4 regions of the Thiorhodococcus fuscus genome follow, and region 1 is predicted to be linked to each of the others. Evidence: predicted binding sites of a transcription regulator. Region 1 holds the regulator's gene; each other region holds the start of a gene.
What was found. The regulator sigma-54, encoded in region 1, starts transcription at its own class of promoters, with help from an activator protein. The targets are predictions, from matches to a motif close to TGGCANGNTNCNTGCTT.
Positions count from the first base shown of each region.

Region 1 (7,202 bases):
CGTCATCACCGGACGCACCTCCAATGTGGTGCAGATGCGCATGGAGAGTCTCGGCGTCTCCGACGTCTTCCAGGGCTACCGCGAAAAGCTTCCTGCCTACGAGGAACTCAAGCAACGCCTTGAGCTGCCAGACGAAACGATCGCCTATGTCGGCGACGACGTGGTGGACCTGCCCGTGATGCGCCGCGTCGGGCTCGCCGTGGCCGTCGCGGACGCCCAACCGCAGGTCCGCGACCTGGCGCACTGGTGCACTGTCGCGCCCGGCGGACGCGGCGCGGCGCGCGAAGTGTGCGAAATGATCATGGATGCTCAGGGCACCTTCGAGCAGATGATGTCGCGCTATCGATGAGCGCCTATTTCGGCTATTTCGATCGCCCCTTCTGGAGCGGACGGCAACTGATGCTCGCGATCCTGTTCGCGATCGTCGGGGCCATCGCCTGGTGGCAGCTCAAGACACCGGACGGGGATGTCGGCGCGCACCGGACGCGCCCCCGACTGCCGGACTATGTCGTCGATCGATTCTCGGCGGTCGAGACCAACGACAGCGGGCGGCCGATCCGTCATCTGAAGGCGACCGAGCTGCGGCACTACGCCACGGACAATATCTCCGAACTGGACCAGCCGCGCCTGGAGCTGTACCAGACCAAGGGACCACCCTGGAACGCCAAGGCCGACCGAGGCACCATCTACGCGGACGGCGATCAGATCCGCCTGGAGGGCAACGTCGAGCTGGACCGAGCGAGCGACGATGAAAGCCGCCCGGCGCATTTCGAGACCGAACGTCTGGATATCTGGCGCGAGCAAGGATTGGCCGAAACCGATCTCGAAGTACGGGTCGACAGCGATGGCGACGCACTGACCGCGAACGGAATGCGCCTCTGGTATAACGAACCGACCCGCACCACCTTCCATGGACGCGCGCGCATCCGGCTCGCGCCCGAGTCCGATCCCGAGCAGGATCCGCACCCATGACGACCCTCAAAGCCGACCAGACCCGCGCACCCAGGCCCATCGCACACCTATTCCTGGCCGCACTCGCCGTCATGAGCGCCGGACAGGCCTGGGCGCTGAAGGATGACGCCAAACAGCCGATTCTGATCGAGGCCGACGACGTCGAGGTCCGCGAAAGCGACAACACCAGCGTCTATGTCGGCAACGTCCAGGTCGACCAGGGCAGCATGCAGCTCCTGGCCGACCATGTGACCGTCTACCATCGCGAGGACCGCCAACCCAAGTTCATCATCGCGCTGGGCAAGCCGGCACGCTACAAACAGCGTCTCGACGGCGACCAGAGCGAGGTGCACGCATTCGCCAAACGGATCGAATACAACGCCGACAAGGACGAGCTCGTCCTGATCGGCGATGGCGTGCTGATCCAGGGAGAGGACCGACTGACCAGCGAGCGCATCATCTACGATCGCGCCCACGCCCAATTCCGCGCTGGAGGCTCGGGACGGGTCAAGATCACCATCACCCCCGAAAAGCAATAAGGCACCTGCGATGAGGAGGCCCGTTTGACCGCACTGCGCGCCGAACACCTGAAGAAACACTACCGTCGGCGGCAGGTGCTGCAAGACGTCTCGGTCGAGGTCGAACCAGGAGAGGTCGTCGGCCTGCTGGGACCCAACGGTGCCGGCAAGACGACCTGCTTTTACCTGATCGTCGGGCTCATCACGGCCGACCAGGGCCGGATCTCGCTGAACGACCGCGACATCACCCGCATGCCGATGCATGCGCGCGCACGCGCCGGACTCAGCTATCTGGCGCAAGAGCCCTCGGTCTTCCGCAAACTATCGGCACGCGAGAACATCCTGGCCATCCTGGAGACCCGACGCGATCTCAAGCGCGCCGAGCGCGAGGAGCGCTGCGAGCGACTGCTCGAAGAGCTGGGCATCGCGCATGTCGGCGATTCGCTCGCCCTGAGCCTTTCGGGCGGAGAACGGAGACGGCTCGAAATCGCCCGCGCGCTCGCGGTGGATCCGGTCGTCATGCTGCTCGACGAACCCTTTGCGGGCGTCGACCCCATCGCCGTGGGCGACATCAAGGCCATCGTCTCCCATCTGCGGGACCGGCGCATCGGCGTCCTCATCACGGACCACAATGTCCGCGAGACACTCGATATCTGCGATCGAGGCTACATCATCAGTAATGGAAACGTAATCGCCTCGGGCCAGCCGCGCGAGTTGCTCGCCAACCAGCAGGTTCGAGACGTCTATCTCGGCGCCGACTTCTCGATGTGAACGGCGACCTCACGAAGCATCCATGAGCCGACATATAGCCACCAGCCTCACGCCGTCAGCCGCCAGCGCCGGTCCATCATGGACTGGATGGCGTTCTGCACCGCCCGCCCCATATCTGGCGAGTGAAAGACAGAAATGTCTTACAAAACAAAGCCGCAAACCAACCTCCGGCGACTGGCGGCTCTTTTCGCCGAAATGGGCTAGAATGGCAACAGGCACTCTTATTGCTTTAGACCTCAAGCGGTTCACCTCAAGGCGCGTACGCGATCGATGAAGCAATCCATCCAGCTTCGCCTCAGCCAACACCTCACCATGACGCCCCAGTTGCAGCAGGCGATCAAGCTGCTGCAACTCTCGACGCTCGAGCTCCAGAAGGAGATCCAAGAGGCACTCGAAACCAATCTCATGCTCGAAGAGGGCGATGAGAACGAACGTTTCGCGGCCAGTGAGCAGAGCGACGTGCGGCTCGACCAGAGCCAGGTCGAGGCGGAACCCCAGCGCGGCGAGCAGGACTTGGCCGTGGATCGCGAGATCCGCGCCGAGTCGAACGAGATGCCGGACGATCTGCCGGTCGACACCCAGTGGACCGACGTCTTCGACAGCTATCTGCCGCCGACCTCGCACGGCAGCGACGACAGCTCCGATTTCGATCCGTTCGCCCAGCAGAGCCGCCCACAAAGCCTGCAGGATCATCTCGCCTGGCAGCTGAATCTGAGCCGTCTGAACGAGCGCGACTTCATGATCGCTCAGACGGTCATCGACTCGATCGATCAGGCCGGCTATCTGCGCGCGGACGTCGATGAGCTGCTCGCCGCCATCGACAACCCGGATATCAGCGTCGAGGAGGTCGAGACGCTGATCCACCGCGTCCAATCGCTCGACCCGCCAGGCATCGGCGCACGCAGCATCCAGGAATGCCTGATCATCCAGCTGCGTCAGTTGCCCGACCAGGTTCCTGCACGCAACCTGGCCCTTCGGGTCTGCGCTGAGGGTTTCGAGCATTTGCCCAGAAGGGACCTCGGCGCGCTCGCCCGCCTGCTGAAGGAACCGGAGGAGCGCATCGCGGAGGCGGTCGCGCTCATCCGCCAACTCAATCCGAAGCCGGGGACCTTGATCGAAGAGGCGCCGCCGGAGTACGTTGTCCCCGACATCTTCGTCCGTAAAGGGGAGGGTCGCTGGCACGTCGAACTCAATCCGGAGTCGACGCCGAAACTGAGAGTGAACGCGGATTACGCGCGACTGATCAGGCGCTCGGATCAAAGCGCGGACAGCACCACGCTCAAGAGCCATCTGCAGGAGGCACGATGGTTCATCAAGAGCCTGGCCAGCCGCAACGACACGGTTCTGCGCGTGGGATCCAAGATCGTGGAGATGCAACAGGACTTCTTCGAACTCGGCGACGAGGGCATGCGCCCGATGGTTCTGCGCGACATCGCCGAGGCGCTCGAACTGCACGAATCCACCGTATCCCGGGTCACCACCCAGAAGTACATGCATACACCGCGAGGCACATTCGAGTTCAAGTATTTCTTTTCATCGCACGTCAACACCGCTTCTGGCGGCGAGTGTTCATCCACGGCGATCCGCGCCCTGATTCGCAAGCTGATCTCGGGGGAATCCGCCAGAAAGCCCTTGAGCGACAGCAAAATCGCACAGGAACTCGCTGATCAGGGCATCAAGGTCGCACGCCGAACAGTCGCCAAATATCGCGAGGCAATGGGTATCCCACCCTCGAACGAGCGCAAACGCCTAGCATGAGCAGGCTGTTTGAACCTAAGGAGTCAAATGATGCAGATTAACCTGACGGGTCACCACATCGACGTAACCGAAGCGCTGAAGGGTTATGTCGACAGCAAATTCGAACGTCTCGAACGACACTTCGACCACGTCATCAACGCCCACGTCGTCCTCAGCGTTGAAAAGCTCACCCAAAAGGCGGAGGCGACGCTCCATATCAATGGAGGCAAGGTATTTGCCGACTCCGCCCATGAAGACATGTACGCAGCCATCGACGGGCTCATCGACAAGCTCGATCGACAAGTGATCCGCTACAAGGAGAAGAAGAACAGCCACCGACCTGGTGCACCGATCGCCGCCGCCGAGGAGGAATGAGGCGATGGCCGGAAACGTTCATACCGAATGACGCCGAATGGGCGTTCGTCCTCTAAGAGGGCCGGCGGGAGCATGGCCAAGCGCCGCCCCGCCCTCGCCCGACACCGAAGACGGACGTCACGCCAGGTCGTCGCATGAACGTTGACCGAAAGCGCCTAAGATCCCGATACGCATCGATCTGACCGCTGCGCCGACTCGCTGAGGCGCGCGACACCTCGAACGGACACAAGGAAGGCCGTTCGAGGTGTTTTTCATTGAGACGATGGCGACTGAGCACATATGATGCACCCGTCATCCCATGCACCCGTCATCGGGCCGATTTCGAGGAAACCACGACTCATGACCAGAATCACTTGTCCGCGATGCCTCTGGCAACCATCGCCAAGCGACATGATCGCCGTGAAACGCGCCGGTGCCTGACAGGAGTTGACCCCATGTTCAGCCCCGATCTGATCAGCGAATCCCGCATCGGATGCGGCCTTGAGATCTCCAGCAAGAAGCGTCTGCTCGAAACACTGGCCGAACTCCTGGCGACCGATCACCCGCGACTACAGACCGAAACCGTCTTCGAGCGCCTGCTCGAACGCGAGCGTCTCGGCAGTACCGGGCTCGGTCACGGGATCGCGCTGCCTCACGCGCGCCTGAAGGAGGTATCCGACGTCATCGGCGCCTTCGTCCAGATCAAGCAAGGGATCGATTACGATGCCGCAGACGGCGAGTCCGTCGACCTGGCCTTCGCCCTGCTCGTCCCGGAGGCGGCGAACGAGGAGCATCTCCACCTGCTCGCCCATCTGGCCAGCCTCTTCAGCGACCCCGAGATCCGAGCGCAACTGCGCGAAGCCGACTCCGCTGCCCGACTCCTGAGCGTCCTGAACGCACGATAGACCGCCCGGCGAGACGCCAGCAATGATCGACAGCCTGCAATTCCTGATCGCTCAGACGGCGCCGCAACTCAAGCTCGGTTGGCTCACACCCGAGCCCAAGGAGCCACGCCCGCTGCGCGGCGAAACACCTGCGCACGGGAGCCAGTCTCTGATCGGATCGCTCAACTGCATCCACCCCAACCGACTGCAGGTGATCGGCCACCCCGAGCAGATCTATCTGACCGAACTGGGAAGCACCGCCTTTACCGAAACCATCGAAAAGCTCTTCGCCGACCGTCCCGCAGCGGTGATCTTCTCCGATGACATCGAGCCGGATGCCGCCCTGCGAGAGGTCGCCGAGCGCACCCAGACCCCGCTTCTCAGCTCGTCGCTCGGGGATCAGGATCTGATCAACCATCTACGCTATTTCCTGACCCACGCCTTGGCCGAACGCGAGACCGTTCACGGCGTCTTCATCGAGGTGCTGGGCATGGGCGTGCTGCTGGTGGGCAATCCAGCGGTGGGCAAGAGCGAACTGGCGCTGGAGCTCATCACGCGCGGTCACCGCATCATCGCCGACGACGCGCCCCGGTTCGCCCGCATCGCGCCCGAGGTACTGGAAGGGACCTGCCCGGAGACACTCCGAGACTTCCTTGAGGTCCGAGGACTCGGCATTCTCAACATCCGGGCCATGTTCGGCGAGGGCGCGGTGCTGCGCGACAAAACGCTCAACCTCATCATCGACCTGCAGCCGCTGGACCACCAGCAGCTCGAATGCATCGATCGGCTCAGCGGAAGCCTCACGGCCATGAACATCCTGGGCGTCGCCGTCCCCAAGATCCTGATGCCGGTCGCCCCCGGCCGCAATCTGGCCATCCTGGTCGAAGCGGCGGTGCGCCACCAGATCCTACGGATCCGGGGCTATGACGCCGGAGTGGATTTCATCGACCGCCAGGCCAGAGCGATCAGCATCGACCGACCCGATCCACCGACACTCCGACGCTGAGTTCGCTGGACAGCGACGCCTCATATTCGATGTCTCACATCAACGACACCCGACGCGAAGACATGCGATGAAACTCATCATTCTCAGCGGCCTGTCAGGCTCCGGAAAGAGCGTCGCGCTCCACACGCTCGAGGATCTGGGGTATTACTGCATCGACAACCTGCCGCTCTTCCTGCTAAAGGATTTGGCGCTGGGGCTCCACAACACGCTGGATACCGCCTTCACCAACACGGCCGTCGGGATCGATGCCCGAACCAACAGGGAGGCGCTGATCCAGCTCCCCCAGCTGGTGACGACGGCATTGGAGCAAGGCATCGACTGCCATGTGCTCTTTCTGGAGACGCAGACGGAGACCCTCATCAAGCGCTTCAGCGAGACACGCCGCAAGCACCCGCTGACGCGCGGCGAGCGCCCCTTGAGCGAGGCCATCCAGTTGGAGCGCGAGCTGCTCAAACCGATTCGAGACTGCGCCGATGTCCAGATCGACACGACCCAGACCAACATCCACGAACTTCGCGACCGGGTTCGCGGCTGGGCGATGGGCAACGCCTCGCCCAAGGCATCGATTCTGCTTCAGTCGTTCGGCTTCAAGCACGGGGTCCCGCAGGACGTCGACTTCGTCTTCGACGTGCGCTGCCTTCCCAACCCTCATTGGCAACCCGAGCTCAAGCCGCTGACCGGGCTGGATCCGCTGATCGAGGCGTTCCTGGAAGAGCACACCGAGACCCGAGACATGCGCGATGACATCCTCACCTTCTTCGAGCGCTGGATTCCCCATTTCGAAACCGACGGCCGCAGCTATCTCACCATCGCCATCGGTTGCACCGGAGGGCAGCATCGCTCGGTCTACATGACGGAGCAACTGAGACGCCATTTCGAGCGGCTCGGGCACAGCGTCATCGTCCGGCATCGAGAACTGGCGTGAGCGTCGGAGTCCTACTCATCACACACAGCCCGCTCGCCCGGGATCTGCTGCGGATC
Region 1 covers NZ_JBHUHX010000015.1:11,161-18,362, forward strand. Annotated here, with positions in the region: gene kdsC (3-deoxy-manno-octulosonate-8-phosphatase KdsC) at 1-349, shown strand, start outside; gene lptC (LPS export ABC transporter periplasmic protein LptC) at 346-972, shown strand; gene lptA (lipopolysaccharide transport periplasmic protein LptA) at 969-1,490, shown strand; gene lptB (LPS export ABC transporter ATP-binding protein) at 1,515-2,240, shown strand; gene ACFSJC_RS06650 (RNA polymerase factor sigma-54) at 2,511-3,998, shown strand; gene hpf (ribosome hibernation-promoting factor, HPF/YfiA family) at 4,029-4,352, shown strand; gene ACFSJC_RS06660 (PTS sugar transporter subunit IIA) at 4,787-5,236, shown strand; gene hprK (HPr(Ser) kinase/phosphatase) at 5,259-6,221, shown strand; gene rapZ (RNase adapter RapZ) at 6,289-7,146, shown strand; gene ACFSJC_RS06675 (PTS sugar transporter subunit IIA) at 7,143-7,202, shown strand, end outside.

Region 2 (7,202 bases), on a different contig from region 1:
GATATGGACTCGGATCTTGTGCTGGCGTGACGGCAACTGATCCAAGGCACGCCGCAGAACACCCTGCAACAACTCGGGCCGCCGATCGAGCGTGTCCATGATCACGCGCTCGGCCAAGGTCACCGTCAAGGTGAGAAGCTCGGGCTCCAGGTCGTCGCCGAGCGAGGCCAGCGGGTCGGCCAGGTCGTGAGCGATACCTTCCAGGGCGGCGACCGTCTCGCGCAACTGCTGCTCGGTCTGCTCGCGCAGCTCCTGCTCGCGCGCCTCACGCTCCTGACACTCAGCCGCCGCCTCGGTGTCGGCCTTTTCGCGCCCTTCTTTGTAGCCCGCCTGATACCCCTCGCGAAAACCCGCCTCTGCACCGGAGAGGCGCGCCTCCTCCTTGATGGCGGCAACCTCCTCCTCGGTGGGCGGCTCGATCTCGGGCTCGGGAGGCTCGGGGGGCGGAGGTGGCGGGGCCCCAACATCCGGCGGCAGCCAGCGACGCACCTCCGGGCCGAAATCCTCCACCACGGCTTCCCGTAGGCGACTCACAACATGCCCTCACCACCCTTAGCGCCGAGAACGATTTCGCCGCTATCGGCAAGCCGCCTAGCAACGGCCAGAATTTCCTTCTGAGCCACTTCGACATCGCTGACTCGAACCGGCCCCTTGGTTTCGAGGTCGTCTCTCAGCATCTCGGCGGCGCGTTTGGACATGTTCTTGAAGATCTTGTCTCGGAGCTCTTCCTCGGCACCCTTGAGGGCGAGCACCAGTGACTCGGTCGAGACCTCGCGCAGCAGCGTCTGGATGCCGCGATCGTCGACACCGACCAGATTGCCAAAGACGAACATCAACTCCTGGATACGCTCGGCCAGATCCTCGTCGACCTGATTGACACTCTCCATGATCACGGATTCGAGCGCCGTATCCACGAAATTCAGGATTTCGGCTGCCGCCTTGACGCCACCGATCATGGAAGACTTCGCCGTGTTCTTACCAGAGAGCTGTTGCTCCAGAATCTCGTCGAGTTCCTGCAACGCGGCCGGCTGTACGCCATCCAGGGTCGCGATGCGCAGGATCAGATCCGACTGCATCCGCTCCGGCAGATAGGACATGGTCTCCGCCGACTGATCCGGATCCAGATGCGAGAGCACGATCGCGACGATCTGGGGATGCTCGTTGCGGATCAATTCAGCAATGGCGCGCGGATCAAGCCACTTTAGCGCCTCCAACCCCTTTGAATTGCGCCCGAGCAAAATCCTGTCGATGAGACCGGACGCCTTGTCCTCACCCAGAGCAGACATCAGCACACTACGCACATAGTCGTCGGCGCCGACACCGAGGGAGGTTTGATCCTGCACGGCCTCCGAGAACTCGCGCAGCACATAGTCGATATCCGATCGCGTCACCTTGTCCAGGGACGCCATCGCCGTACCGATCTTCTGAACCTCCTTCGGTCCCATGTGGCGCAGGATCTCGGCCGCAGACGCCTCACCGAGGCTCATCATAAATACTGCGGTCCGCTCGGCACCGGTCATTTTCGAGGGATCAGTTGCCATCGCCATCCAACCAGGATTTGATTACTTGAACGACCAGTTTGGGATCCTCTTTGATCATCTCACGCACGGCTTCGAGATCCAGGTCCTGCTGCGGGTTACTCCTGGGTCCGAGCAGCGCAGAGACCGCCGAAGACCCTTGAGTCAAGGCCAGTTGCTCCTCGTCCCCCGCCTCGCCCTCGTCGCCGTCCTCATCCGAATCAGACTCGTCGGTCAGGGCGCGGGTTCCACCCTCGCCAGCGGCACCTTCGAGCGCCTCCTGCAACTCGGGCGGCTTGGGAACCAACTGCTGTAGTGCCGGTTTGACCACCATGAGCAGAACGAGCAAGGCCGTCAGGAAACCGCCGACGATTTTGACCAGTTCGAGGAACCAGGGCTCGGTCCAAAACTTGACCGCTTCATCATCAAGTGTATCAGGCACGAAAGAGACCGAGCTCACATTCAGCGAATCGCCCCGAGCCTCGTTGAAACCGACGGCCCCGCGTACCAGCGCGCGGATCTTGTCCATCTCATCCTCGGATCGAGGGACACGCACGGGCTCGCCCTGATCGTTGGTCTGATCCTGATAGTCGATGACCACGGCCGTCGATAGACGCTTCACGCCCCCAGGGGATTCCTGGACGTGAGCGATGGTGCGATCGACCTCATAGTTGCGAGTCGCCTGCTGACTGCGACTGCTCGGAACGACAGAGGAGGCATCGCCCGCCTGCTGCTGTCTCCCGGTGATACCGCCCTGCGGCGGCTGATTGGTCAGCGCGCCGGGGATCCCCCCGATCGCCGGATCCGCGCCAATCTTCTCCTCCTCGCTGGTCTGCTCCGAACGGATCGCCGTGCGGTCTGGATCGTAGCTTTCCTGGGTACGTTCCACGCGCGAAAAGTCGACGTCGGCAGCGACCTGCACCCGGACCCGGTCACGTCCCACGATGGGTGTCAGCAGGCTCTGAACACGCTCGACGAAACCCGCCTCAACACGCCTGGTGTAATCCAGATTGTCGAGCGTCAGCTTGCTTCCCTCGTTATCGTCTTTGGCGGTCATGAGACGACCGGTCTGATCGACAACGGTCACACGCTCCGGCAAGAGCTCCGGAACGCTCGACGACACCAGATGCACGATCGCCGCGACCTGGGCGTCGGTCAGACTCCGATTTCCCGCAAGACGCACGACCACGGAAGCGCTCGGCGGGGTACGTTCGCGCACGAAGACCGAGCGCTCGGCCTGGGCAAGATGCACGCGCGCCGACTCGACCGGCTCCAGCGTCGCCACGGAACGCCCCAATTCGCCCTCGAGCGCACGCTGATAGCGGGCGCCCTCGATCAGGCGGCTGGTTCCGAACCCGGAATCCTGTTGCAGGAGCTCGAAACCGATATCGGCGCTCTTCGGCAGACCTTGCCCGGCCAACAGCAAACGGGTCTCGGCGACCCGCTGCTTGGGAATCTCGATACGACCCGAGACATTGTCGACCTTGTAGGGCACGCCCATCTGCGTCAGGGACTTCATCACCTCGGCCGCTTCCCCCTCATCCATCTGCCCGAACAGCGGAGCATACGTGGGCTTCAAGGCCCAGAAGAGGATGGCGGCAGCCGCCACGATGCCGCCCGTCACCATTCCGATGAGCGCAACCTGACGCCCGACGGACATTTCCTTGAACGTATCGAGGCCCGTTGATAGAGCAGCGGTGAGAGAGGACGCCATTGACGAGTATCTCCGCTATCGCAACCGTAACGCCCTTAGACCTGCATGCTCATAACTTCCTGGTAGGCCGAAAGCAACCGGTTACGTACCTGATTGGTCGCCTCGAAGGCGATCGAGGATTTGTTCATCGCCACCATCACCTGAGGTAGGGAAACGTTGGCGTCGCCGAGTTCGAATTGGGTCTGCATGGTCGTTGCTTCTTTCTGAATCTGGTTCACGGAACGAATGGCATCACGCATCGTGCTTGCGAAATCCTCTCCATCGAGCTCGCGAGTCGGTTCAACCTTGGAGACGGGCTCGGCACCCTCCACGCGGCCAGACTGAGAGAGTGCGCGCATCTGCTGCAGCACATTCTGAATCTGCATTTCGCTCATCTCTGCCGTCTCCGTGATTCGCCAGGGCCCTGTCCCAAACGCCAGTCAGTCGTCGGCACGATGGGAACGATGCCCCTCCCATGCAAATTCAGAGCCATCCAAAAACAAACGGGTAACGCGCAGATCGAACCGGAAGGACAGCGAAACGCCAACGTCGAAACGCGAGGACCGGAACACAGGGCTTTCGCAGCTCAAGCGATGGAGAGAGTGATTCGAAGGGCTGAGAGAATCGCGAACAACGATCGGCCGGCAAAGGGGCGTGAGCGACAAACGCTACGACCGACCGATTCGGAGGGACAATATATTGACGCTTAGGCTCCGCCTGAACCGTCGCGATCAGAGATCTTGTGTCGCATCACGGGCGTCGCGTTCAAGGCCGAACTTCCTCATCCGCTCGACCAGCGTCGTCCGCCGCATCCCCAGACGTCGTGCCGCACGCGCGACCACGAAATCGTTCTCGGTGAGGGCAATAACGATCATCTGACGCTCCAGCTCATTCATATATTCGCGCAACTCGGTCCCCTCAGGCGGCAAACCCGTCACCGTGCCGCCGAGCACGGCCTTTTCATGCGAACCGACAGCGGGCGGCGACTCAAGAGGCTCCAACAGGGGATCCAGCTGAGAGGGCCGAAATTTCGACGGCAGCTGAGCGAGATCGACTAACTGATCCGGATACATGATGGACAACTGTTCGAGCAAATTGGCCAGTTCGCGGATATTTCCTGGCCAGGAGAGCGATTCGAGATGGGCGATCACGGCCGGGGTAAGATTGGCCGGAGTTGCGCCCTGCTCTTTCAGACGCCGCTCCAGCGTCGCGATCAGCAGTGGAATATCGCTGCGACGCTCCCTAAGCGAAGGAAGATCGACCGGAAACACGTTCAGGCGAAAAAAAAGATCTTGCCGAAAACTCCCAGCGTCCACCGCCTCTTCCAGATTGCGATGGGTCGCCGAAATGATGCGCGCGTTGGTCTGTAGCGGCTTATTCGAGCCAACCCGTTCGAAGGTTCGCTCCTGCAGCACGCGCAGCAGCTTGACCTGCATCGGCAAAGGCATGTCCCCGATCTCATCCAGAAAGAGAACACCGTCGTCGGCCAGCTCGAAACGTCCGGCACGGGCAGTGAACGCGCCGGTAAAGGCGCCTTTCTCATGCCCGAACAGCTCGCTCTCCAGCAAATCTGGAGGGATGGCCCCGCAATTGACCGCAACGAAGGGTTTGCCCGAGCGATTCGAGGCTGCATGGATCGCACGAGCGACCACCTCCTTGCCCGACCCGGTTTCGCCGAGGATCAAAACCGTGGCATCCGTGTTGGCGACCTGCGCGATGAGACGCTTGACGTTGAGCATGGTCACATGACGACCGACCAATCCGACATCCGCCACGGCGTCGAGCCCGACCCCGCATTGCAACCGCTGCAAGACCTGAATGACCTGGCCGGGCGTTAGGGGCGAGGTGACGACGAAGGCTCGTCGCCGCAGAGTCGCCTCCTCCTGCCCAGGATCCTCCGTGGGCTGACAGACCAGCGGCGCGGGGAGAGCATCCTGCAATGCGTCCAGCGATCGCGCCAACACGGACGGCGTATCGCACAGCCATAGCGCCGAAAGACCCGACGGAATCTCACCCGGATCCTTCACCTCGCAGACCTCGCAACCGAGGAATTCCAGGATGCAAGCGGTCGCGATGCGCGCCGACGCCTGACCGTGCAGACCAATTCTCAACACCTGTACCGATTCCCCAAGCCCATAAGGGCGTACGCAATCCTTGATGATTGAACGAATAATGATTGATAGGAGCCGTCAAACACGGCATTAGGTACCACGTCGCGACACATCATGGCGCGGGGCGTCGCGCATTCGCCGTCGAGCCACTTCACGTCGATGCATGCGAAAGACCCACCGCCCGATCGCATCGCGCAGACCCGGATCCCGACAACGCCAGCTCGCGCCGCACGCCCCATCCCGCAGCGCAATCGGCCCCAGTTCCAGTACCACCGGCTGAGCAAGCCAACGACTGGGATAGACCTCGATACGATCGCAGTTCGATGGCAGCACGCACGCGGAAATGACCACCCCATCGGCGCTCACGGTCACGACAGAGCCCTGCGGAATCCGATCGGCGAGCAGAGATGAAACCAGATCGGTCAGAAGATCTATCTTGGTTTCCAGCCGTTGCAGCTCCGGCGCCGGAGGATCTTCCTTGGAACGGACCTGCGCTCCCTCTTCAAGCATGGCAATCGCGTCGAACAGACGCACCGCCGCGTCGCCTGCGGTGATCGGGCGCTCGCTCGGGCCGACCGCAAGCTCCAGGGTCACCGAGAGGTCGTCACCAAGCACATCGCGCCAGATCTCTTTCCTCATGCAGCCACCACGCCCAAGCAGACTATGCCCGGAGGATCCTAACCGCTTCAGGGTCAAGGGGAAAGGGATTCACACCGAGAGGGCCACACTTGCTAAGATCGGTTCCTACGGCCCGGATCCAAAGGGCATCACCCTGATTCAATACCACGACACCATCCAACCGAACAGGTACGCAGATGCCATCCAACATCGGCAACTATTACGAGCGACTCGTCATGGAGTGCATTCGAGAGACTATCGAAGCGGACAAGGCGTCCGACGAAGCGGCCTATATCGAGGACCTCGCCTGCGTTGCACTCAACAATCTACCACCACGCTATATCAGACACTCGATCGACCTGGCCTCTCACCTCAGCGACGAGGAGCGCGATCAGATGCATCGACAGGTCACCGAGGCGGTCGAAAAGGCGCGAACGATCATTCAACGCCGCAGCGAAGACCGCGATCTGGGTCTCTCCTGACACTCGGAAGCCTCCGGCGATTACGCCGACTGCCGTTCCAAGGCCAGCCCCGCCAGCTCCACCAGACGCTGGAAAGCATCGAAGGCCGCCGCATCGAGCTGACAATCGGCGGTGCGGCGATCAGCATAAATCATGCCGATCGGACGTCCTCCGGCCCAAAGCGACATGACGAAGAAGCGTTCGACGCCAATCAGCTCCAACAGCCGCGCCGGCAGACGTGGCAGAAGCTCAGCCGCATTCTCGTCGCTCAACCATAATGACGCGCGACGCTCCATCAGAAATCCCAGACAGCCAGCCTCGGCGAGCGACAGACTGAAACGGTTGAAGGCCGGCTCGAAATCCGTCCCGACCAGATACTCGGACCTACAGATGTTGGCGCGTGCCGAATAGCTCGCGAACACCACCCGGTTCAACCCGAGCCCCCGGTGCAATCCGCGCAACAGCGCCTTCAAAAGAGATTCTCGCTCCGCCGATTCCGCCGCTCGCAGCAACCGCTCGGCAGCCTGATAGTCGTCGCGTCTCGGGGCCAGACAGACATTGCCCGGCTCGGCGAGCCTGGCACCGGATATCAAAACGTCCTCGGTAGTGAGGGGCAAGCGCAAGACTGCGGGAACGCCATAGTGCGCTCCGATTTTATTGAAGCGCTCCACCACATGATTGACCCGCTGGATCAGGGATGCGATGTCCATATCCAGCATCTCGGAGGCCAGGCGCAAATCGGTGAACTGCGCGGGATGCCGCCACCCGGCGAAGGCATAACGCGCCGTCTGGGTCGCCAACA
Region 2 covers NZ_JBHUHX010000039.1:63,399-70,600, reverse strand. Annotated here, with positions in the region: gene ACFSJC_RS13925 (FliH/SctL family protein) at 1-534, opposite strand, end outside; gene fliG (flagellar motor switch protein FliG) at 531-1,547, opposite strand; gene fliF (flagellar basal-body MS-ring/collar protein FliF) at 1,531-3,231, opposite strand; gene fliE (flagellar hook-basal body complex protein FliE) at 3,267-3,605, opposite strand; gene ACFSJC_RS13905 (sigma-54 interaction domain-containing protein) at 3,942-5,321, opposite strand; gene ACFSJC_RS13900 (PilZ domain-containing protein) at 5,412-5,960, opposite strand; gene ACFSJC_RS13895 (late competence development ComFB family protein) at 6,137-6,421, shown strand; gene ACFSJC_RS13890 (HDOD domain-containing protein) at 6,442-7,202, opposite strand, start outside.
Region 2: fliE (flagellar hook-basal body complex protein FliE) is a predicted target of sigma-54. The motif match lies at 3,686-3,702, and genes of this name have one in related genera.

Region 3 (7,202 bases), on a different contig from region 1:
CGTCAGTCATGTGTGCCTCCGGATGGCGTCTCTGTGATCGTTGGATAGGGTCGGTCGCGTCGGACCCGATGGTTTCGCCTCAGCGTTTGAGGAAATGGATGTTGTCTCCCGAGCGCTCGATTTCGCTTTCGGTGACCGCCGAGCGGGCGATCTTCAGCAGATCGGCGATGCCGAGACGGTCGCTGGTGTCGATCTCGGCGATCTTCTCGAAGCGCTCCAGGGCCTGTGGCGCCTCGTTCAGACGCATCAGCAGGTAGCCGGAGCCCTTGAGCGCGAGTAGCAGGAAGCGCGTCAGGGTCATGGAGACCAGAACCGAGCGTCCCAGATCCTGCTCGGACAGATCCTGCCAGCGCTCGGGCAAATCGAGCCGGTTCGCAGTGATGGCGATGGCACGATCGGCGGTGATCAGCGCCTCGCGATAGCGGTGACGATAGTAGAAATAGCGATAGAGCGCGACCAGGACCGTCAGGTGATCGGGCTCCAGGAAATAGGCCTGGAGCAGGCTGAGTTCGGCCGCATCCTCGCCGTAGCGGCGGGCGGCATCGAGCAGCAGGCCCTCGACGTCCGAGCTGATCGGCTCGTCGAAATACATGTCCTCGCCAGCGAAATCCAATAGGTCCATGGTGATCTCAGGCGGTCTCGTCCTGTTGGCGGGTGTGCGGTGGTTCGCACATGCGCACGGCGTCGCAGCTGCCGCATTCGTGTTCGGGCTGGGTACCGCCGGGGATGCAGCCGTGAACGCCCGCAGCCTTTTCGAGCAGGCGGATGCGCTCCAGCAGACAGTTGATGGCGCCTGCGACCGGATCGGGGATCAGATGGTGGTCCAGATCGATGCCATGCGGATTGGGGCTGGCCGAGCGTCGCGAGCGGACGATCTTGGCCGGGATCCCCACCACGGTGCTCGATGCCGGGACGTCGCCGATGACGACCGAGTTGGCGCCGACCTTGACGTGATCGCCCAGGATCACCGGTCCCAGTATCTTGGCTCCGGCCCCGACCACGCAGCCATCGCCGAGCGTTGGGTGACGTTTGCCCTTGCGCCAGGAGGTGCCGCCCAGCGTGACCCCATGGTAGAGGGTGACGTCGTCGCCGACCTCGGCCGTCTCGCCGATCACGACTCCAGCCCCATGGTCGATGAAGAAGCGGCGTCCGATATCGGCGCCCGGATGGATGTCGATGCTGGTCCAGATCCGGGCCAGATAGGAGATGAAGCGCGGCAGCCAGCGCCAGCCTCGGAGCCAGAGCGGGTGGGCGAGCCGATAGAGAATCACCGCGTGCACGCCGGGGTAGGTGGTGTAGACCTCGAAACGGGTGCGCGCCGCTGGATCGCGTTCGAAGATGCAGTCGACATCCTCGGCGATGCTGGCCCAGGCTCCGGGCTTGGCAAGTGGCGCGAGCACGGCTTCGTTCATCTCTCGGCTCTCCGATGTTGGCTGTTACTGGAGCGAGATGGCCTGGTGATGACCGATCTCGGACAGGAAGCGGCACAGGTCGCCCGTCTCGGGCGAACGCTTGGTCTCGGTGACGAAGCGGCGCACCAGAGGCAGGACACGCTCGGCCTCGTCCATATTCAGGTCGAAGTGCAGCAGCTCTGAGTAGACCTGACGCACCGCGTGCTTTCCTGAGTGCTTGCCCAGGACCATGCGGTGCATGCGTCCGACCTCGGCAGGATCGATGCCCTGATAGTTCAGCGGATCCTTGAGCAGACCGTCGACATGGATGCCGGCCTCATGGGTGAAGGCGCCCGCGCCCACCAGGCTCTTGTGCCAGGCGACCGGCTTGCCGGAGGCCGTGGCGACCAGCTGCGACAGTTCCTCGAAATGGGTCAGGTCGATACCGCAATCAATGTGGTGGACGTGCTTGAGGCCGATGATGACCTCTTCCAGGGCGGCATTGCCTGCGCGCTCGCCGAGTCCGTGGACGGTGGTGTTGACATGGGTCGCGCCGCCGCGCACGGCGGCCAGGCTGTTGGCGGTGGCCAGGCCCAGGTCGTCGTGGGCGTGCATCTCGATCTCCATGTCGACGATGGCGCGCAGATCGCGGATGCGCTCGTACAGACCGAAGGGGTCCATGAGGCCCACGGTGTCGGCGAAGCGGAAGCGGCGCGCGCCGGCCTCCTGAGCGGTTTCGGCGGCGCGCCAGAGGAATTCGGGATCGGCGCGCGAGGCGTCCTCGCCACCGACGCAGACCTCCATGCCGAGGTCCTGGGCCGCGCGCACATGGCGCTCGATCTGGCTCAGCACCCAGTCGCGGTCGCGGCCGAGCTTGCGCGCGATCTGCTGATCGGACATGGGGATGGATAGGTCGATCATCTGTACCCCGAGATCGCGGCACTGGGCGATGTCGTTCGGCAGCATGCGGGTCCAGACCATGAGTCGGGCCGACAGACCCAAGGCAGCGACGGCGCGGATCGAGTCGCGTTCCTCGTCCCCCATCGCCGGGATGCCGACCTCCAGTTCGGGGACGCCGAGTGCGTCCAGACTGCGGGCGATCGCGAGCTTCTCGTCCAGTGAAAAGGCCACGCCTGCAGACTGTTCTCCATCGCGCAGGGTGGTGTCGTTGATGGTTACCTTGGTCGAGTCGATGGACATGGGTTGGCTCCAGAATGCCTATGCAGCTTACTGAAGCAACGGTTATGCCAGTTATTGGCGGCTGTTTTTACAGCCACTTAACCTCGCTTGCTGGCCTGCTTTGAGGGGTTTGCGACAAGCAGCCCAGGCATCGGTTGTCGGGGAAATGACCAAGCAAAGTGGTCTTGGAATTGGCCTTGGAGCCCATTGCGATCGTCTCTGGACGCGTCGATCTCGGCGTTGGAGCTTCGGTCGGGCGCGGTTCGTCGATCAGGCGCCTTTCGCCACCGGCTTCAGGATCTTGCGGTCGGACTTGAGGATGTGATCGATCAGCCAGCTGCGCAGATATTCGAGCATCTCCACCCCGGCGATGAAGGGGTTATGCGCGATTTCCAGGCGTAGTTCGTGGAGCTTTTCCTCGAACTCGCGGTGCCTCAGCTGGTGGGACTCAAGCTCGATCGGCGAACGCCCCAAGGCCGAGATCAACCGTTCCTCGGCGCGAAAATGGATGCGGGTGTACTGCTCCAGGGCAAATAGCGCCTTGGCAACCTCGGGTGTCGCGGCTTGCTGTTTGATGGCGCTATGGACGCGATTGGCCCAATAGATGAGATAGCGGTGGTGTTCGTCGATGATGTCGATGCCGACCGAAAAACGTTCGCTCCAGACGATCCACTCCTGCCGGCCCGGCTCCAGATTCACCGCAGGCAGCAGTTCGCGCGGATCGATGGCGTCGTCCTGATAGCGGGCTTTGATCGTCAGCAGCTCCGGGAGCGTCTCGGAAAAGGCGCGAACCACGCGAGGATCGAACGAGGATTCGCTCAATGACTCGATGGTGGCGACGGCGCGCTCGACCGGCCAGGCCTCTTTATAGGGTCGCTCCATGGTGAGCGCGTCGAAAACGTCGGCGACCGCGCAGATACGTCCGGAGAGTGGAATCGCCTCCCTGGACAGTCCATGGGGATAGCCGCTACCGTCCCATTTCTCGTGGTGGGTGAGGGCGATCTCACGGGCCAGCTCGATCAAAGGATCGTTGCCCTCCAAGATGCGGGCGCCGATCAGGGTGTGCCGCTTCATGGTGGCGAATTCCTCGGCGGTCAGCTTGCCCGGCTTGCGCAGAATGCTGTCGTCGATGCCGATCTTGCCGACGTCGTGCATCGGCGCAGCCAGTTCGATGAGTTCGCAGAGCGTCTCGTCGCAGTGCAGGGTGCGTGCGATGGCGCGGGCGTACTGACTCATGCGGGTCACGTGCAGCCCGGTCTCGGTGTCGCGGAATTCGGCGGCGACGCCGAGTCGTCGGATGACCTCGTTGCGGACCATTTGGATCTCGATCTGATTGATCCTCAGTTTCTCCTCGATCATCCGGCGGCGGATCAGTCCGCTGAAGGCGTCGGCGAGCTCGTTCATGAAATCCTGCTCGCCCGGCTGTGGGGTGTGGCCCTGCGGCATGATGATGCAGAGCGCGCCGTAGATCCGCTCGCCTTCCGTCAGGGGGAGCGAATAACCGCCGACCTTGAGCGGCCCCATGATGCAGTGTTGCGTGCTTTCGGAGACTTCCGCCAGGAACAGCGTTTGCCGTTTGAGCAGCGCCTGGCCGCAGAGACAGGATCCCTGGCGCGCCTTGGTGCAGATCATGCCTTGGTTGATGCTCATGCCGTGCTCGGCGACCAACACCAGCTCGTCGTGCCGATTGAAGAGAAAGAGCAGTCCGCGCGGTTCGATATCGAGCCAGTCGATGGCGTTCAGCAGGTCGAGGGTCTCGACCAGAAAGTGTTGCGGCGTCAGGTCGCGCAATGCCGCCCGCGTGATCGCCAGCAGCGCCTGTTGGCGGTCATGGATACGCTGACGCTCGATCTCGGTTCGATCGCGCTCCTCGGACACCTCGGCGATACGCTGGTGGAGCATCTGATGCCGCTCGCGCAGCTGGGCGGCGAGCGCCAGTTGGGCCGCGACGCGCGCCTTGAGCACGGGCGGGTTGATGGGCTTGGGGACATAGTCGGCCGCGCCGACCGCGAAGCCTTTCACCTCGTCCTCGGACTGGGTCTTGGCGCTGAGGAAGATGACGGGGATATCGCGGGTCGCCGGATCGTCCTTGAGACGCTTGCAGACCGCGTAGCCGTCCATCCCAGGCATCATGATATCCAGCAGGATGAGGTCCGGGTGCGGCCGATCGGCGACGAGTTGCAGGGCCTCTTCGCCGCTGGTTGCGACCTGGATGCGATAGCTCTGCTTAAGCAGGCCTGAGATCACCTTGAGGTTGTTGAGTGTGTCGTCAACCGCCAGGATGAGTGGGTCTTCGGGCATGTCGATGTCCTACATGTCTCGCGTGAGCAATAGCGCGTCGAGCGTCGCCGAGGCGTCGGCGAAGCGGTATTGCGTGATCTGGTGGGATAGGGCGGCGAAGCACTCGGGCGACAGCGTCTCGGCGAGGATGTTGCGGTGCTCGGCCAGCAGATCCTCGGTTGTGGGGTCGCGTCTGGCCGCGCGCTGGCGCAACGCGTCGAGCAGATCTGCGAGCGCGGGGGCGGTGGTTTCCGTCTTGCGGGGATCCTCGGTCGTCGATCCTCTCGGATTGCTGGAGCGTTCTTTGTGCGTCCCAGTGACGCTATGGGCTGAGGTTGCGGTTTCGCTCGGGCATTCGGTGGAATCTGCGAGCGCATCCACCCAGATGTCGAATCTGAATGTGCTGCCGACGCCCTCCTCGGTCGTGACGCCGATGGTTCCGCCCATCAGCTCGACCAGGCGTCGGCTGATCGAGAGCCCGAGACCGGTTCCACCGTAGCGGCGCGTGATGGAGCTGTCGGCTTGGCGGAAGGGCGCGAACAGATGTCTGATCTGGGATTTGGCGATACCGATTCCGGTATCCGTCACGGTGAATTCGAGGCGGGTCCGCCGGCCGTGCCTCTCCAGTTGGCGCACGGATAGGCTAACCTCGCCGCGCTCGGTGAATTTGAAGGCGTTGTCGATCAGGTTGGTCAGCACTTGTCCCAGCCGCAGCGCGTCTCCGATCAGCATCCTGGGAACCTCCGGCGCGATCCGGACCTGGAAGCTCACCTTGGGATCCGGGCTGCGCTGGGTCACGAGCGCGGCCAGATTCTCGATCGGTTCCTCGATGGAAAAGGGGTTTATCTCCAGTGCCAGTCCGCCGGCCTCGGCCTTGGAGAGATCCAGAATGGCGTTGAGCTGATGCAGTAGCGATTCCGATGCTCGGCGTGCCGCGTCCAGATAGTCGCGCTGTTCCTCGGTCATGGGGGATTCGAGACAGAGATGGAGCATGCCGATGATGGCGTTCATCGGAGTACGGATCTCGTGGCTCATGTTGGCCAGGAAGGCGCTCTTGGCGCTGTCGGCTTTCCGCACCGCCGCGATGGCGGCGAACAGATGCTCCTCCAGTCGCAGCCTTGGGGTGAGGTTGACCTCGATTCCTTCGACGCGGACCGTGCGCCCCTGATCGTCCTTGACCGGTCGCGGATGGCTGATGAGTTGCTGGCGCATGCCCTCGCTGAAGAACTCCAGTGTGACCGGCGGTGGAACCTCTCCGGCCAGGCAGGTCTTTATGGCGGACTCGAACTGCTCGATGGCCGATTCGGACCAGGCGGCGATGTCCCTCCAATGTCGGCCGATCATCTCCTTGGCAGGGATCCCGAAGAACGCGAACGAGCTCGGGCTCGCGTACTCCAGTCGGCCGTCGGGCGTGATGGAGTAGAAATGGAAATCCGTGCTGCCAGCGGACTCGACCATCTCGCGATAGCGTCGCTCGCTTTGGGCTAGGGTCCGCTCGGCGCTGCGGCGTCTGGCGACCTCGTGTCGCAAGCGGCGGTTCCAGTAGAGTGTGACCGCCAATACCAGAGCGAAGATGGCCAGTGCTTCCCAGAGCGGGTCCTGGTTGGCGACCATCGGTGGTGCTTGGTCTTGGATGCCGGCGGGTTCGACTGGGTGTGTCGAGGAGGGCTGGGCCGAAACGTGCGTCGACAGGTGTTGCGCGATGTCCTTCCATGCGATCGTCGAGATGAGTTGCAGGGAAAGGAGCGCGATCGGCAGGCCGAGCAGGATTGCCCTGATGCGGCGTGAAGAGACTCTTGATGACCCCATGGGTCTGTTTATATCCAGCTCGGGTTTGTTCGAATCTTGTCCGCTACCGTCAGCCAGACGCATTGACCGAGAGGTCGCGCTTGTGCGGTCGGGCGGTCATGTCTGGTGCGTACCGAATCGTTTCATTGGTGGTTGCAGCTCGCGATCGAATGGTTCATCGGATCCGCTATTCAAGATGATAAACGCCGGAGTTTGGGCGATACGTGCCTGGGGTCACAGCTTGCGCTTGTCTTTTATCCCGCATCGCGAAATTGGGGGTGACGTTGAGTCGGCATGGGCAGGTTGTTGCACGGCTTTCGCCAGAGCGTCCTCCGGACCTCGTCTGCATCGGGGTCGATCGGGTGGCGTGTGCGTCCAGGCACCAACGATTTCGTCCAGTATTCTTGAATCCAGTACACATTTTTCCTCACGATAGACTTGTAATATCCCCAGAAGGCGTTGGCTTATAGGATCATGCGAAAGGCGGTTTCCGGACCTGCGCCGGTTCATCTGTTCTGTGTAGACGTCCCATACCCCAGCCGAGAACGGCGTGCATTGGTCTCT
Region 3 covers NZ_JBHUHX010000016.1:24,779-31,980, forward strand. Annotated here, with positions in the region: gene nifW (nitrogenase-stabilizing/protective protein NifW) at 1-10, opposite strand, end outside; gene ACFSJC_RS07695 (hypothetical protein) at 80-622, opposite strand; gene cysE (serine O-acetyltransferase) at 630-1,412, opposite strand; gene nifV (homocitrate synthase) at 1,437-2,591, opposite strand; gene ACFSJC_RS07710 (bacteriohemerythrin) at 2,841-4,871, opposite strand; gene ACFSJC_RS07715 (ATP-binding protein) at 4,881-6,659, opposite strand.
Region 3: nifV (homocitrate synthase) is a predicted target of sigma-54. The motif match lies at 2,625-2,641, and genes of this name have one in related genera.

Region 4 (7,202 bases), on a different contig from region 1:
TGACGTTTTTCAGCCGATTTACGGCTTCGGCGATCTCGGCCGCCGCCGACGAGAAATGCCGATCCCCCTCGGTGCCGTAGGCGTGGAACTGGATGTGGGTCAGATGAATGGGAAAGCCTTCGGCGGCGGCCATGGTCGCGAGGGTCGCGGTCCGATTGCCGGGGACGCCCAGGTTGGATGCGTGGACGTGGAGCGGGTGCGGCACGCCCAGCTCGGCGACCGCGCGGCTCAGGGTGCGGATGATGTCGCGCGGCTTGAGCGGGTAGTGCGGGTGCTGCTCGTCGACGTCCAGCGTGCGGGCGTTGAACTTGAAGGCGTTGATCCCGCCCGGGTTGACCACCTTGATGCCGATGCACTGGGTGGCGTGCAGGGTCCAGGCGACATAGTCGTTGATGGTCTCCTGGCTCGCCCCCTCGCTCATGAGTTGCAGCAGCAGGTCGTCGTTGCCGAGCATGGCGTAGCCGCCGGTGTCGACCATCGGCGTGTCGGCCATCTCCATGTGCGACTGACGCGCGTTGATCGGCAGGATCGCGGGCTCGAAGCAGCAGGTATAGCCCATCTCCGCGTAACGGTAGCCGGCGGCGAGGGTCGAGGGTGCGGCATGGCCGCCGCCCGAGCGGGTCGAGGCGGTCCGGCTGCGTCGATGGGCGCGCTGGTCCTCCGGCAGCATGGCGCGGGCGATGTTGACCTTGCCGCCGCCGATATGGGTGTGCATGTCGATCGCGCCCGCCATGACCAGCTTGCCGTCCAGATCGAAGGTCTGTCCGGGCGTCTCGCCGGGCGGTGGGTGGTGCAGGATGCGGCCGTCGTGGATGTAGAGATCGCGGACCTCGCCGTCGATCCCGTTCGCGGGATCGTACAGTCGGCCGCCGACGAGCTTGGTCAGCACGGTGTCTCCTCCTGTGCGGTCTGCGCGAGGCGCTGGCCCAGCTGGGTGAGGATCTGGGCGACCGAGGGCAGTCCGAGATCCCGGATCTGTCCCAGCGGCAGCGGACAGGCGGCGTCGCTGCGATACCAGTGCCCCGGATGATCGATGCCCGGGACCCCGACCGGAATGAAGACCTCGGGCGGACGTTCGATAAGCAGTCCAGGGTGTCCCAGTACCAGTGTTGGATAGTCCGTCGATGGTGGGTCGCCGCCTCCCGGAATTGCGGCGATCCACAGCAGCAGGTCGCATTCGTTGCGGGCCAGGATGTCTTGGTGGCGGTTCAACATGGGGTCGTAGCGCGGACCCTGTTGTTGGAAATCGGTGCGAAGCGGATAGCCGCTCTGCCAGGTGCAGACCTGATTGACCGTGATGTCGCCGAGCGTGCCGGCCAATGGCAGCGCGGCGGCTCGGGTGGTTTGGTTGAGGTCGCGCACCAGTTCGCTCAGTGTCTGGACGGTCAGCTCGGCGTGCGGGAAATCCAGCTCGGCGGCAGACCAGACGAACAGGGCATAGCGGGCCGACTTGAGCTGCTCCGCCAGCGTCAGGAGCGTCTCGGCGTTCACGTCTGGGATGGCGTCGGCGCGCACCGGGCGTCCGGCGACGAGCCCGCGCAGCAGCCCGGCGAGTGCGCCGATCTGTCGGTTCTCGATCTGAATCACATTCTGAATGCAGCCCCGCAGTTCGGCCGGAACCGCTTGGCTTTCATAGGGGCCGATGAGGACGAAACGCCGCTCGCTCGTCTCCGTGAAAAGCGCCTCGGGCGGGCTTAGGACGCGCTCGATCAGTCTGGGGAAGCGTTCGTGCCATTGTGATCCGATCAGCACGACCAGATCGGCGCGATTGCGTGCCTCGGTCAGGGTCGTGGTCATCCAGCCGCTGTCCTGCTGCACCAATTGGTTGCGGAAGAGGGCGTCGCTGTTGACGTGATCCAGCAGTGCGCCGCACTGGTCGGCCAGGCTCAGTGCGGCGCGCATCCCGTTCACGTCGGTTGCGAGGCCGCCGAAGAGCGGTGCGCGTGCCTCGCGGAGTCGGCTGACGCACCGCTCCAGTGCCTCTTCGAGCGCGACAGGTCGCCCTGCGATCATGGGCGGTCGCGTTTCGGCCGCCATGAGTTGGGTGAAGGCATTGCGCGCGGTCTCGCAGCCGTTTCGAATGTCGATCGGGCCGTTCGAGTCCTGATGCTCCAGTTGCAGATCGTCACACGCGAGCCCACAAAAGGGGCAGGTGAGATGGTCCGTGCTGGCGGTGAGCTCGGTCTTCCACATGATGCTTCTGAGCGTCTCCCTGGAATGGACGTGGGAGTGAAGCCGCCGCGCGAGCGACGGGCGATTTCCGGCCGTGTTGCAACGCAGACATCATGCCATTTAGCCGATGGTTTCGCTGGCTTGATGCGCACCGTTGGCGCGCGCCGGTCAGGGCTGCCGGCTGGTCGCTCGGTGTGTCCAGCGGCATGCCTTCGAGTGACACTCTGAGTCAGCAGGGACACAGGCACGGCCGATCGTCATGTCCGCCGGGATCGCGAGCCTGTTTGCGATGGGCAGGGCATGTGATTTGCTTAGAGCGGATCAACGTCGATTTCGACAAGGGGGTAGTGGATGAATCATCGCTTCACGACGCGTTATCCGAATCATACGGTCGATGTGGAGGCGCCGGCTCGGCTTCATTTGGGATTCCTCGACCTCAACGGCGGTTTGGGGCGCCGCTTCGGCAGTCTGGGGCTGACCATCGAGGGGGTGGCGACCAGGTTGCGAGCCGAGAGTGCCGACGATTTCAGCGCCGAGGGGCCAGAGTCGGAGCGGGCGCTGGCATTCGCCCGAGCCTATGCGGCTCGACTCGGTCTTTCGGGAGGCGTGCGTCTGCATTTGCACGAAACGATTCCGGGGCATGCCGGCCTGGGGTCCGGGACGCAACTGGCGCTTGCGGTCGGAACGGCCATGGCGCGTCTCTACGAGGCCCATTCGGACAGCCGTGCGATTGCCGGTATGTTGGATCGTGGGCGGCGCTCCGGGATCGGTATCGGCGCCTTCGAGGATGGCGGATTCATCGTGGATTGCGGGCGTGATGAGCGTGCGTCGGACGAGGTTCCTCCGCTCGCCTTGCGCCTGACCTTCCCCGAGGACTGGCGTATCCTGCTGCTGTTCGACCAACGGGGACAGGGAATGCATGGCGAGCGGGAGGTGCGCGCGTTCGCCGAGCTGCCCGAGTTTCCCGAGGCGTCGGCCGGCCAACTGTGCCGGATCCTGCTGATGCAGGTCGTGCCCGGTCTGCTCGAAGGACGTTTGGACCCGGTGGCCGAGGGAATCGGTGTCATCCAGCGCACCGTCGGCGAGCATTTTGCGCCGGCCCAGGGCGGCCGCTTCGCCTCGCCGGCGGTGTCCGCAGCGCTCGACTGGGCGACCGGTCGGGGCTTCCCCGGGGTGGGCCAGAGTTCATGGGGGCCGACCGGATTCGTGCTGGCCGAGGATGGCGAACAGGCGCGCTGGCTGGAGCAGGGGCTCAAGCGGCGTTTCGGCGATCTGTCGCCACTGCGCTACCGTATCGTGACCGGGCGCAATCTCGGCGCCCGAGTGAACCGGATCGAGGCACCGATCAAACTTCGCCAAGAGAGCTGACCGATTCCATGGAAAAGCCCCTCATTCTGCACATGTTCACGGCGGCCAAGAACCTGAGCCCCTTCGACGTCAACATGGCCTGCGATGCCGGCTGGACGGTTTGCGTGCCCTATCTTCAGGTCGCGTTGGGCGAGGTTTCGGGACTGGTTCAGGACGCCATCTTCTCGCGCGGTCCCAAGGGCGTGAAACGCACCGGGATCTTCCTCGGCGGACGCGACATCCATCTGGCCAATGAGATGCTGGATGCAGCGCGGGGCGCCATGGTGCCGCCGTTCGAGGTCTCGGTCTTCGCCGATCCCAGCGGGGCCTTTACCACGGCGGCGGCCATGGTCGCCTGCGTCGAATCCGAGCTGCGCAAGCTGAGCGCCGAGGGGCTCGCCGGTCGCCGGATCCTGGTCTTCGGCGGAACCGGACCTGTGGGGACGGCCGCCGGCATGCTGGCCGCGAAGGCGGGCGCGGACGCGGCGATCGTCAGTCATCTGGGCCTGGGCAAGGCCGAGGAGGTGGTCCATGAGGTTGCGGATCGCTATGGGGTGACCCTGGGTGCCGAGGACGGCAGCAGCCCGGATCGTGTCGCTGCCCTGATGGCCGGGGCCGATGCCGTCTTCAACGCCGCCGCCGCTGGCGTTCAGGTGCTGAATGCCGATCAGCTCGCGGCCGGAACGCGGCTCAAGGTCGCCTGCGACGTCAATGCGGTTCCTCCGGAGGGGATCGAAGGGGTTGGTGTGATGGATCGAGGCGTGCCCATTGACGGCTCCCACAGCGGTGCGCTGGGGATCGGAGCGCTCGCGGTCGGCAACGTCAAGTATCAGGTGCAGCAGGCCCTGCTGCGCCAGATGCACGAGGCCGGATTCCCGCAATATCTGGGGCTCGACGCCGCCTTCGAGATGGCCCGCCGGCATGTCGACTGAGCGATCCGAATTGCTGATTGTCGCCAACTCAGGACGCGCGCTCGCCGAATCGGCCGTTCGCGCCGGATACCGGGTGCGGCTGATCGACGCCTTCGCCGATGAGGACAGCCGCGCCTGCGCCGAATGCATCCAGGTCCCCATGAAGGGCCATGGCTTGGACGCCGATGCCGTTCGGTGCGAGCTGGAGCGGATCCTCTCCCAGGCATCGGGGCGGCCGGATCTGATCTATGGTGCCGGATTGGAGCCCTCGGCGGATCTCCTCGAATGGCTGGAATCGCGGGTGACCGTGCTCGGGAACGATTCCAGCGTGCTGCGTCTGCTGGCCGATCCGATCGCCTGGTTCGCGCGGCTCGACCGTCTCGGCATCCCCTACCCGGAGGTCCGTTTCGATCCGCCGGAGCAGGACACGGGCTGGCTGCTCAAGGAGCCCGCAAGCAGCGGTGGTCTCGGGGTTCGGTGCTGGCGCTCCGGTCTGTCGCGGCCGCAAGGGGCGCACTATTTTCAGCGCCTTCTGGACGGCGCGCCCATGTCCTTTCTCTTCATCGCCGATGGGAAGCGCGCGATCCCGATCGGTTACAGCCGGCTGTCGAATGCAGCCGATGCCATGGATGGCCCGTTCTTCTATGCGGGGGCCAGAAGCCTCGATGCGGCCGAGGCCGCTCGGTGCCGGGTGATCGAGACCTATGCGCGGGCGCTGGTCGCCGATCTGGGTCTGCGTGGCATCAATGGCATGGATTTCATCCTGCATGGGGGGCGGGTCCAGCTGCTGGAGCTCAATCCCCGTCCCACGGCGACCCTGGCGCTCCATCCCTGCCCCTTGGCCGAGGGCTGGGTCGCATGTCAGGTTCAAGCCTGTCAGGGTCTGTTGCCGGATCCCGCTCTTCATGCGGCGTCCCGTGCGACCGCCCACCGCATTCTCTATGCCGAGCGCGATTTCTCGGTTCCGGCCGGACTCCATTGGCCCGATTGGGTCCGGGATCGGCCCTGGCCCGGAACCTGGATTCCGCGCGGCGCGCCCCTGTGCAGCCTGTACGCAGAGGCGACCGACATGGATGCGTTGGAGAGGCTGCTCGCCGAGCGCGCTCGTCTGGTCGTCTCGTTCCTTACGGACAGGTCGACCCTTTCGATGTCTACCGAGGTGATTTCATGATCGAGCGCCGCCCGAGCCTCAACGCTCTCGTTTCCCCATTGGTCGACGCACTGGTCGCCGATGCCGATTGGCTGCGCCTGGAGGTGCGGCGTCTGGAGAACGGCGCCCAGCTCATCGATGCGGGCATCTCGGCGCTCGGTGGCCTGGAGGCCGGGCGGCGGATCTCCGAGATCTGTCTCGGAGGTCTGAGTCGGGTGAGGCTGAGCGGTAGCGGTCCGGTTCCCGGTTGGCCGTCCAACGTCGAGGTGAGCGCCGCCGATCCGGTGCTGGCCTGTCTGGGCAGCCAGTACGCGGGATGGAGCCTGACGCACGGTGAGGGCAAGGGCGCCTTTCATGCGCTCGGATCCGGACCCGGCCGGGCGCTCGCAGGCAAGGAGCCGCTCTTCGCCGAACTCCGATATCGCGACCGGTCCGAGCGGGCCTGTCTGGTCCTGGAGGTCGACAAGGAGCCGCCGCTTCCGCTGGTCGACAAGATTGCGAGCGAGTGTGGGGTCGATCCGTCGGCCCTGACCCTCATCCTCACTCCGACCAGCAGCCTCGTCGGAACCGTTCAGATCGTCTCACGGGTGCTGGAGGTGGCGCTGCACAAGACGCACGAACTGGGGTTCGACCTGGATCGGATCCACGACGGGATGGGCAGCGCGCCGCTGCCGCCGCCCTCGCCCGATTTCGTCACCGCCATGGGGCGGACCAACGACGCCATCCTCTTCGGCGGGCAGGTGCATCTTTTCCTGGGTGGGCGAGACGACGTCATCGAGGAATTGGCCGAGCGTCTGCCCAGCAGTGCCTCGCGCGACTACGGACGGCCGTTCGCCGAGGTCTTCAAGGCGTATGACTACGACTTCTTTCAGGTCGATCCGCTGCTCTTCAGTCCGGCTCGGATTCTGCTGACTGCCGTGGAGAGCGGGCGGACCTTTGCGGCGGGCCGGATCGACCTCGATCTGCTCGCGGCCTCATTTGGGATCGCTCCATGATCCAGCCGACCCGGCGTATCGCCATCTTCACCGACGATCCGGGCTGGCACGGCGCGCGTCTGCGCCAGGCGTTTGCCGCGCATGGCTGGGACAGTCGCTATGTCTCGCTGCAGGCGTGCCGCTTCGATCTGATGGCCGATGGCGCCGGACTGGTCATTCCCGGGTTCGATGGTTTGCCGGATGGCGCCTTCGTGCGCGGCGTTCCGGGCGGCACGCTGGAGCAGGTCACCTTCCATCTGGACGTGCTGCATGCCCTGAGCCGGCTCGGCATCCTGGTCTATAACGAGGCCCGCGCCATCGAGCGCAGCGTCGACAAATGCATGACCAGCTTTCTGCTGCGCACCGCCGGCATCCCGACCCCGCCGACCTGGTGCGCCCGCGACCCGGACTGGATCGCCGAACTGGTCGAGCGCGAACTGGCCGCCGGTCACCAGCTGGTCCACAAACCGCTCTTCGGCTCGCAGGGCGAGGGGCTGACACGGGTGCGCGAGCGCGGCGATCTTCCCGCGCCGGATGCGTGCAACGGCATCCATTATCTTCAGCGCTTCATTCCGACCGGCGATGAGGGTGCGCACGACTGGCGCGTCTTCGTCGTCGGCGGACAGGCGCTGGCGGCCATGCGCCGTT
Region 4 covers NZ_JBHUHX010000062.1:96,659-103,860, forward strand. Annotated here, with positions in the region: gene ACFSJC_RS19645 (formylmethanofuran dehydrogenase subunit A) at 1-889, opposite strand, end outside; gene ACFSJC_RS19650 (formylmethanofuran dehydrogenase subunit B) at 883-2,193, opposite strand; gene ACFSJC_RS19655 (beta-ribofuranosylaminobenzene 5'-phosphate synthase family protein) at 2,524-3,540, shown strand; gene ACFSJC_RS19660 (NAD(P)-dependent methylenetetrahydromethanopterin dehydrogenase) at 3,549-4,451, shown strand; gene ACFSJC_RS19665 (ATP-grasp domain-containing protein) at 4,441-5,601, shown strand; gene mch (methenyltetrahydromethanopterin cyclohydrolase) at 5,598-6,575, shown strand; gene ACFSJC_RS19675 (ATP-grasp domain-containing protein) at 6,572-7,202, shown strand, end outside.
Region 4: ACFSJC_RS19650 (formylmethanofuran dehydrogenase subunit B) is a predicted target of sigma-54. The motif match lies at 2,275-2,291, and genes of this name have one in related genera.